DNA from 4 places in the Vibrio sp. T3Y01 genome. Region 4 is predicted to be linked to each of the others. Evidence: predicted binding sites of a transcription regulator. Region 4 holds the regulator's gene; each other region holds the start of a gene.
The links. Region 4 encodes CRP, which controls carbon source genes, mostly activating them, when cyclic AMP is high. Its sites were predicted from a motif close to TGTGANNNNNNTCACA; they were not measured.

Region 1: F0232_RS15375 (NupC/NupG family nucleoside CNT transporter) is a predicted target of CRP. The motif match lies at 964-979, and genes of this name have one in related genera.
Region 2: F0232_RS00430 (glycogen/starch/alpha-glucan phosphorylase) is a predicted target of CRP. The motif match lies at 1,019-1,034, and genes of this name have one in related genera.
Region 3: F0232_RS21250 (CTP synthase) is a predicted target of CRP. The motif match lies at 899-914, and genes of this name have one in related genera.

What each region holds. Positions count from the first base shown of each region.
Region 1 is NZ_VTXJ01000013.1:125,214-127,422, forward strand. It holds gene F0232_RS15365 (DUF5363 family protein) at 1-126, shown strand, start outside; gene F0232_RS15370 (TatD family hydrolase) at 107-919, shown strand; gene F0232_RS15375 (NupC/NupG family nucleoside CNT transporter) at 1,124-2,209, shown strand, end outside.
Region 2 is NZ_VTXJ01000001.1:90,689-92,897, forward strand. It holds gene malT (HTH-type transcriptional regulator MalT) at 1-646, opposite strand, end outside; gene F0232_RS00430 (glycogen/starch/alpha-glucan phosphorylase) at 1,214-2,209, shown strand, end outside.
Region 3 is NZ_VTXJ01000025.1:58,172-60,380, forward strand. It holds gene mazG (nucleoside triphosphate pyrophosphohydrolase) at 51-848, shown strand; gene F0232_RS21250 (CTP synthase) at 999-2,209, shown strand, end outside.
Region 4 is NZ_VTXJ01000033.1:16,947-19,155, forward strand. It holds gene F0232_RS23690 (phosphoribulokinase) at 1-521, shown strand, start outside; gene crp (cAMP-activated global transcriptional regulator CRP) at 762-1,394, shown strand; gene F0232_RS23700 (DUF1338 domain-containing protein) at 1,522-2,209, opposite strand, start outside.

The sequences.
Region 1 (2,209 bases), on a different contig from region 4:
AAATACGATAAGTGGTGTGAAGAGCTTGGATTGACACCTGAAAACAAGCGTAGTTGTGTTCCTTATCGTCGAGATCCTCAAGGGCAGCAAGTTGAGAGTGGAAAAGATGACACAGCAAACAAGTGATTTTCCGCTATTTGATACCCATTGCCACGCGGACTTTGAGGCGTTTGAGCAAGGTTTTTCCCATGAGCAGAGCGTTGATGGGTATATCAAAGAGGCAAAACAGGCTCAAGTTGAGAAGTTACTCATCCCTTCTATAGGTCAAAACAACTGGCATAAGCTTGAAAAGATCGCACAATCTCACCCCAATGTTTACTACGCATTAGGCTTCCATCCTTACTTTTTAGAGCAAGCGGATGCGGCGCAATTTGAGGAACTTAATCAATTACTCGCTTCAAAAACACGCCAGTGTGTAGCCATTGGTGAGTGTGGGCTGGACTTTTTTGTGGATGTGGAACAGGAGAAACAAGAGCGCTTTTTCATCCAACAAATGGAGCTTGCCAAGGCGTTTAATTTGCCTCTGATTATCCATGAAAGGAAGTCTTACAACCGTCTTATTCAATTAATAAAGCAGCACAAGTTTACTTTAGGTGGGGTAATTCACGGTTTTTCAGGAAGTGAACAGCAAGCTTTGGTGTGGATCAAGCTTGGTTTCTATATTGGTGTCGGTGGAACGATAACTTACCCAAGAGCGCAAAAAACACGCACAACCATCGCTAAATTACCGCTTGAGAGCTTGGTGTTAGAGACCGATGCTCCGGATATGCCAACCTATGGAAACCAAGGAAATGTTAATCATTCCAAACATTTAGTTACGATATCAAATGAACTTTTTTTGCTTAGAAAAGAGTCAAGGCAATCGATTGCAACGCAAATTTGGCAAAATAGCCATCGCGCATTCGGTATATGTGAATAAAATCTAATGTTTTTGTTTATCGTTTGCGTAAATTGCATCTCCATTGTGATTTGAGTCACATTTGTGTGTGAATGGTACATGAATCTTCTACGAAAGTGTGAGGGCGGCATTACTTTATTAGTGGTCGCATGAGTATAATTGCCCCCGCTTTATAGCCCCATTTTGTAACACGCCAATAAATAACTAATAAGGAAGTCATAAACTATGAGCCTGTTTATGAGCCTAGTCGGCATGGTTGTACTGATTGCAATCGCAGTACTACTATCTGACAACCGCAAAGCTATTAATATCAGAACAGTGGGTGGCGCATTCGCTATCCAATTCGCACTTGGTGCATTCGTACTTTACATCCCTTGGGGTCGTGATTTGCTTGCAGGTTTCTCTGCTGGTGTAGCAAACGTAATCGACTACGGTAAAGACGGTACTGGTTTCCTATTCGGCAGCCTAGTTAACTTCTCTGTTGACGGTATCGGTTTCATCTTTGCTTTCCAAGTTCTACCAACACTGATCTTCTTCTCTGCACTTATCTCTGTACTTTACTACATTGGTGTAATGCAGCTAGTAATCAAAGTTCTTGGTGGTGGCCTTCAGAAAGCTCTAGGTACTTCTCGCGCCGAGTCAATGTCTGCAGCAGCAAACATCTTCGTTGGTCAAACAGAAGCACCTCTAGTTGTTCGCCCATTTGTTCCTAAGATGACTAACTCTGAACTATTCGCAGTAATGTGTGGTGGTCTAGCATCTGTAGCTGGTGGTGTACTAGCGGGTTACGCATCTATGGGTGTTCCTCTAGAGTACCTAGTTGCAGCGTCATTCATGGCAGCACCTGGTGGTCTATTATTCGCTAAAATCATCAAGCCTGAAACAGATACGCCAGACGATAACATCGCTGACGACATCGACGGCGGCGACGATAAGCCAGCTAACGTTATCGACGCAGCAGCAGGCGGCGCGTCAGTTGGTCTACAACTAGCTCTTAACGTTGGTGCAATGCTACTAGCATTCATCGGTCTAATTGCTCTAATCAACGGTATCCTAGGTGGCATCGGTGGTTGGTTCGGTATGGAAAACCTAACTCTAGAACTTCTTCTAGGTTGGATCTTCGCACCGCTAGCATTCATCATTGGTGTTCCATGGGAAGAAGCAACTATTGCTGGTTCTTTCATTGGTCAGAAGACAGTTGTTAACGAATTCGTTGCATACCTAAACTTCGTACCATACGTTGGTGAAAACGCTCAAGTTGTTGCAGCGACTGGTCAAGTGATGTCTGAGAAGACTCAAGCTATCATCGCA
Region 2 (2,209 bases), on a different contig from region 4:
CTACATAACTACAAATACTATCGGCGGTTGTGTCATCAATGCCATCGGCAACGCGTTGATTAAAGAAACGTGTCGTCTCTTCGGTATCAAATGCCAAAGAGTCATTGCCTAATTCGATCATTAAGTCGCGAACACGCAGGTTGGCCGTTCCAAGTGGAGGTGTGCCGCGGCTGGTCACAACAAGCGTTAGGTTGTCGGGCATGTGCTTAAGGAAAAAGCGCATGGCTTCGTGGATGTCGTCATTGTTCACTAAGTGATAGTCGTCCAATACGAGGAAACATTCCTGATGGAACTCAGACATCTCGGCGAAGACTTCGCTTAATAGAGAATGCAGCGATGAAAATTGTCTTTTTTCTGCCAGTTTTTGCGCATTAGGACAGGCGTTTTGCGTCGCTTTATTGAGTGATTGAAGTAGGTAGTTGATAAAGCGGAATGCATCGTTGTCACTATCATCGATGCTATACCAACCTACGTTGGGTTTATCTACCAACCACTGGGCAGCCATGGTGGTCTTGCCGTATCCAGCTGGGGAGCGGAACAGTACGAGTTTATAGCAATCTGCATTCTGAAGCAGATCGAGAACCCTAGGACGCAGAATTGCATTGTGTAAGCGGCCGGGACGAGTCAGTTTCGAAGGGATCCACATGTCGAAGTTTTACACCTATTCCGTGGCTATGGTCTGGAATCTATTAAGCACGCATTGAGTGCTGTCCAATGACACTAGCCTAATTACTTAAGTCTTTACTCATATTACGTGAAGCAAAACGACACCGACTATGATCCTCCGCAGAAACCTTGCACTCCTGCATGTTTTTGAGTCTCTACGCCCTTTATTTGTGACTTTTCTCACAAAATGTGGTGGTTCGATAATGTGACTTTGTTTCTGTTTGCACTGTATTTAATGCAAAAGATGATACCCGGAAATTATTTTCGTGATCTGAAACTCAGATTTGACAATGACTGTAATTAGGTCAAATAAAAATCACATCAATCGAAGTTAAGTTATCGAACGGGAGCTTGTGATCTTAGTCACTCCAAGTTTTTGTTCGAAGTCAGAACATGAGAGTCAGATCACTAACCCTATGTCGGTACGCCCCCTACGCCCTCCCATCTACTCCTAGTTTGGCGCGTTAGCGGGAGGATGTTTAGTTTCTAGTGACCATGCACGATATGTCACAGATGAATTAGAACTATTAAAAGCGAGATTTCTGAAATGAAACCAACTCAGCAAAAAACTTTCGATAAAGTGTCGTTCCAAGAAAGCGTTAAGAAACATCTATCTGCAACCTACGCAACTACTATAGAAAACGCAGATAGCCGCGCATGGTACCTAGCAATGGGTCGCGCGCTAGCCGAACTTACAACATTTGACCTGTTAGAAACTGAAAATGACGAGAAAATCAAAAATGCGAAGAGCGTAAACTACCTTTCGCTAGAGTTCTTGATTGGTCGTCTAACGGGTAACAACCTAATTAGCATGGGTCTGTATGAGCAGATCACGCATGCGATGGAAGAGTTAGGCCAGAACTTAACGGACCTTCTAGAAGAAGAACGTGACCCATCACTAGGTAATGGTGGTCTTGGTCGTCTAGCAGCATGTTTCATGGACTCTTGTGCAGCACAAGAATTCCCAACAGTAGGTTACGGCCTACACTATGAGTACGGTCTATTTAAGCAGTCTTTCGAAGACGGTCGTCAAAAAGAAGCACCGGACGCATGGCGTGGCGTTGAAGGCTACCCTTGGGAAATCGCTCGTCCAGAACTTGCGCAACACATTGGTTTTTACGGTCATGTTGAAGTTGAATACATTGACGGTAAAGAAGTGCGTACTTGGGTTCCAGGTATGGAAGTAAAAGCAATGCCATGGGATCTACCAATCGTTGGTTACGAGTCAAGCACGGTTTACCCACTGCGTCTTTGGGAATGCCAGGCAATTGCACCATTCTCACTAGCAAGCTTCAACAACGGTGATTACTTCGAAGCGCAACACGCACTGATCGATGCTGGTAACATCACTAAGGTTCTATACCCGAATGATAACCACGAGAAGGGTAAAACGCTTCGTCTAATGCAGCAGTACTTCCACTCTGCAGCGTCTGTACGTGACATCCTACGTCGTCACGAAGCAGCAGGCTTCTCTCTAGCGGATCTTCCTAAGCAAGAGACTATCCAGTTAAACGATACGCACCCAACAATCGCGATCCCAGAG
Region 3 (2,209 bases), on a different contig from region 4:
TAGAAGACGTTATAAATTTAAAAATCAAAGACAGTAATAGGAAGAAAATGATGAATCATCCGATTGAACAACTTGAACAGATCATGACTAAGCTGCGCGATCCAGAAGGTGGCTGTCCTTGGGATTTAAAACAAAATTTTGAAACAATTGTCCCTCATACTATCGAAGAGACTTATGAGGTGGTGGATGCAATTCACAACAAAGACTGGTCGAATCTGCAAGAAGAGCTTGGCGATCTACTGTTTCAGGTGATTTTTTACAGTCAGTTGGCGAAAGAACAGGGGTTGTTTGAGTTTTCGGATGTGGTTGATGGCATCAATGAGAAGTTAACACGCCGTCACCCTCATGTGTTCTCGGATGCCGAGTTTGCTAGCGACGAAGAAATTAACGCGAACTGGGAAGCGGAAAAAGCCAAAGAAAAGGCACAAGCAGGCAAAACTCAAGAAAGTATTCTAGACTCAATACCAAACTCTCTACCTGCGCTTTCACGTGCTACAAAGATTCAAAAGCAGGTAGCGAAATATGGCTTCGATTGGGACTCAATTGGCCCAGTTGCCAACAAGGTAATAGAGGAAGTGGACGAGGTGCTGGAAGAGGCGCTTCAAGTGACGCCAAACGAAGATTTGGTTGAAGAAGAGTTGGGTGATTTGCTGTTTGCAACGGTGAATTTGGTGCGACATTTAGGCAAAAACCCTGAATCGGCGCTCAATAAGGCCAACTTGAAGTTTTCACGTCGCTTTAAAGGGGTGGAAGAAAAAGTGCGTCAACAAGATAAAAGTCTGACCGATTTTTCACTACAACAGCTTGATTCCATGTGGGATGAGGTAAAAGTAGCGGAGAAAAGATAACCAAAGCTTTTATCATGAATTGATTTGAAGCAAAAAATAAAAAATAGCAGTGTGATAGATTTCACGTTGTGGCGATAAGGGGCTTCTGGTATATTTTCATCCCGTCCAGAAGTAGTCCATTTCCCTCATTCAACCAATTTCAGGTTAAACATGACGACAAATTACATTTTTGTTACTGGCGGGGTTGTATCCTCTCTAGGTAAAGGTATTGCTGCAGCATCTCTTGCGGCTATTTTAGAAGCTCGTGGTCTTAAAGTGACTATGATGAAGCTTGACCCTTACATCAACGTTGATCCAGGCACTATGAGCCCGACTCAGCACGGTGAAGTGTTCGTTACGGAAGATGGCGCTGAAACAGACCTTGACCTTGGTCACTACGAGCGATTCATTCGCACCAAGATGACTAAGCGTAACAACTTCACTGCAGGTCGTGTTTACTCAGACGTACTAGCAAAAGAGCGTCGCGGTGATTACCTAGGTGCAACTATTCAGGTTATCCCACACATCACTAACTCTATCAAAGAGCGTGTTATTTCTGGCGCTGAAGGCCACGATATCGCGATCGTTGAAGTTGGTGGTACGGTTGGTGATATCGAATCTCTACCATTCATGGAAGCGATTCGTCAGCTAGCAGTAGAACTAGGCCGTGAACGCGCAATGTTCATGCACCTAACGCTAGTACCTTACCTAGCAGCTGCGGGCGAAGTGAAAACTAAGCCGACTCAGCACTCTGTAAAAGAGCTACTGTCTATTGGTATTCAGCCTGACATCCTAGTTTGTCGTTCTGACCGCAACATTCCTTCGAATGAGCGTAAGAAAATTGCTCTGTTCTGTAATGTGCAAGAAAATGCAGTTATTTCAATGCGCGATGTTGACTCTATCTACAAGATCCCTCAGCTTATTAAAGCTCAAGGCACTGATGAACTTGTATGTAAGCGTTTCGGCATTACAGCTCCAGAAGCAGATCTGTCTGAATGGGAACAAGTAATTTACGAAGAAGCTAACCCAACGGGTGAAGTGACGATTGGTATGGTTGGTAAGTACATTGAACTACCAGACGCATACAAATCAGTAAATGAAGCGCTAAAACACGCAGGCTTGAAAAACCGCCTAAGCGTTAATATTAAATACGTAGATTCACAAGACGTTGAGTCTCGTGGCGTAGAAATTCTAGAAGGCCTAGACGCAATTCTAGTACCAGGTGGCTTCGGTGACCGTGGTGTTGAAGGTAAGATTCTTGCTGCTCAATACGCACGTGAAAACAAAGTACCATACCTAGGTATCTGTCTAGGCATGCAAGTAGCACTTATCGAGTACGCTCGTAATGTTGCGAAAATGGAAGGTGCACACTCTTCTGAGTT
Region 4 (2,209 bases):
GGCAAGATATCCCTGAAAATTCAGACGTGATGTTTTACGAAGGCCTGCATGGTGGCGTGGTTGATGGCGACATCAACGTATCTCAACACGTCGATCTGCTGATCGGCATGGTCCCTATCGTAAACCTAGAGTGGATTCAAAAATTCGTTCGTGACACTCGCGATCGTGGCCACTCTCGAGAAGCGGTAATGGACTCTATTGTACGTTCAATGGATGATTACCTTAACTACATTACCCCGCAGTTTTCACGTACACATATCAACTTTCAGCGTGTTCCAACCGTAGATACATCGAACCCACTCAACGCCAAAGGGATTCCAAGTTTAGACGAAAGCTTCGTAGTTATACGTTTGCGTGGTATCAAAAACGTCGATTTCCCTTACCTTTTGGCAATGATTGATGGCTCATTTATGTCTCGTCATAACACGCTAGTTGTGCCAGGAGGCAAGATGAGTTTTGCTATGGAGCTCATTGTAAGGCCAATCCTACAACAACTCATCGAAACCGGAAAAATAGGTTAACAAAACGACGTTCTGGTTGATTACTTTTCATACCGTGATCATGTGCACAATTTTGCGTAAAAAATCGTAGCTTGGTCACGATTAAAATCAAGAAATAGTACCTGAAAAAGGATACTATTCTTAAACGAAACACAAGATAGCTTGCAGCGCTCATCGAGTGCTCTTATCCTAAGAAGTCAATTCAGGCTTAGCTAAAATACGGAAAGCGGCAAGCATACCCTGCAGAGGAAGTGAGATATTATGGTTCTAGGTAAACCTCAAACCGATCCAACATTAGAGTGGTTCCTTTCACACTGTCATATTCATAAGTACCCTTCAAAAAGTACTTTGATTCATGCTGGTGAAAAGGCAGAAACCTTGTACTACATCGTTAAAGGTTCTGTGGCAGTTCTTATCAAAGACGAAGAAGGTAAGGAAATGATTCTTTCTTACCTAAACCAAGGCGACTTCATCGGTGAGCTAGGCTTGTTCGAAGAAGACCAAGAGCGTACTGCTTGGGTTCGTGCTAAATCTCCTTGTGAAGTAGCTGAAATTTCTTTCAAGAAATTCCGTCAACTTATCCAAGTGAACCCAGACATCCTAATGCGTCTTTCAGCGCAAATGGCAAGCCGCCTACAAGTAACTAGCCAAAAGGTTGGTGACTTAGCGTTCCTTGACGTAACAGGTCGTATCGCTCAAACGCTACTAAACCTAGCGAAACAGCCAGATGCAATGACTCACCCTGACGGCATGCAAATCAAGATCACTCGTCAAGAGATTGGCCAAATCGTTGGTTGTTCTCGTGAGACAGTAGGTCGTATCTTGAAGATGCTAGAAGAGCAGAACCTAATTTCTGCACACGGTAAAACTATCGTGGTATACGGCACTCGTTAATCTCGATTAACTGAGTCAAAAATATCAAAGCCACCAAATGCGAATTTGGTGGCTTTTTTATTACCTAAAGATCTAGAGTAGATGAGAAATCGCATCTCTAGGGCAAAGCCCGTACTTGTATCTTTCTTTAACCGTTGGTGCTTTCGAAGATCTTATCCGCCGATGCCGCAACAAAACCGGTGTAAAGCTCACCATTGGCCATTGGATAGCGCTTAGCGAACTCATAGAAGCCACCAGGAATCATCTCATTGCCTTCAACAAATGCCACTGGCACTTTGTCTGCCATTGTTGATGATTGCTCTAATAACACCTCTGGAGAGCCTTTTACCTCACCACCAGATGCGTTAATCGTAAAGCCAGCATCACTTAGGTAGTCATTTACTGCTTGTACTTCATCGAACTTGTTCAGTTGATTGACACTAACCGTGAAGTGGTTAGCACCGTAACCGTGAGCGGCTAACCAAGAAGCGTATTCGCTCTCTTTTGCTAACAGTTGGAAATCAGCGAAGCTCAAGTCCCAAAGGCGGCCACCAAATAGGAATTCATGCCCCTCTAACTTACTTGCATCAACCTGCTCAACCAATTTGGCAACGATCTGCTGTAATTCACTAGAACACTCTTCTACCTTCAACTCACTGATGAACACTTTCGGTTGTTTTGGATCTGGGTGTTCGTAGTGTTTAGCCACTAGCTTCTTGCTTTCAAACAGGTAATCGCCACATGCCTTATAACCTAACTCAAGGAAAGGTTTGGCTAATGTTTCGATACCAAGAGGAGCAACATTAAAAGTACGCAATGCAATGTGATCGTTGATC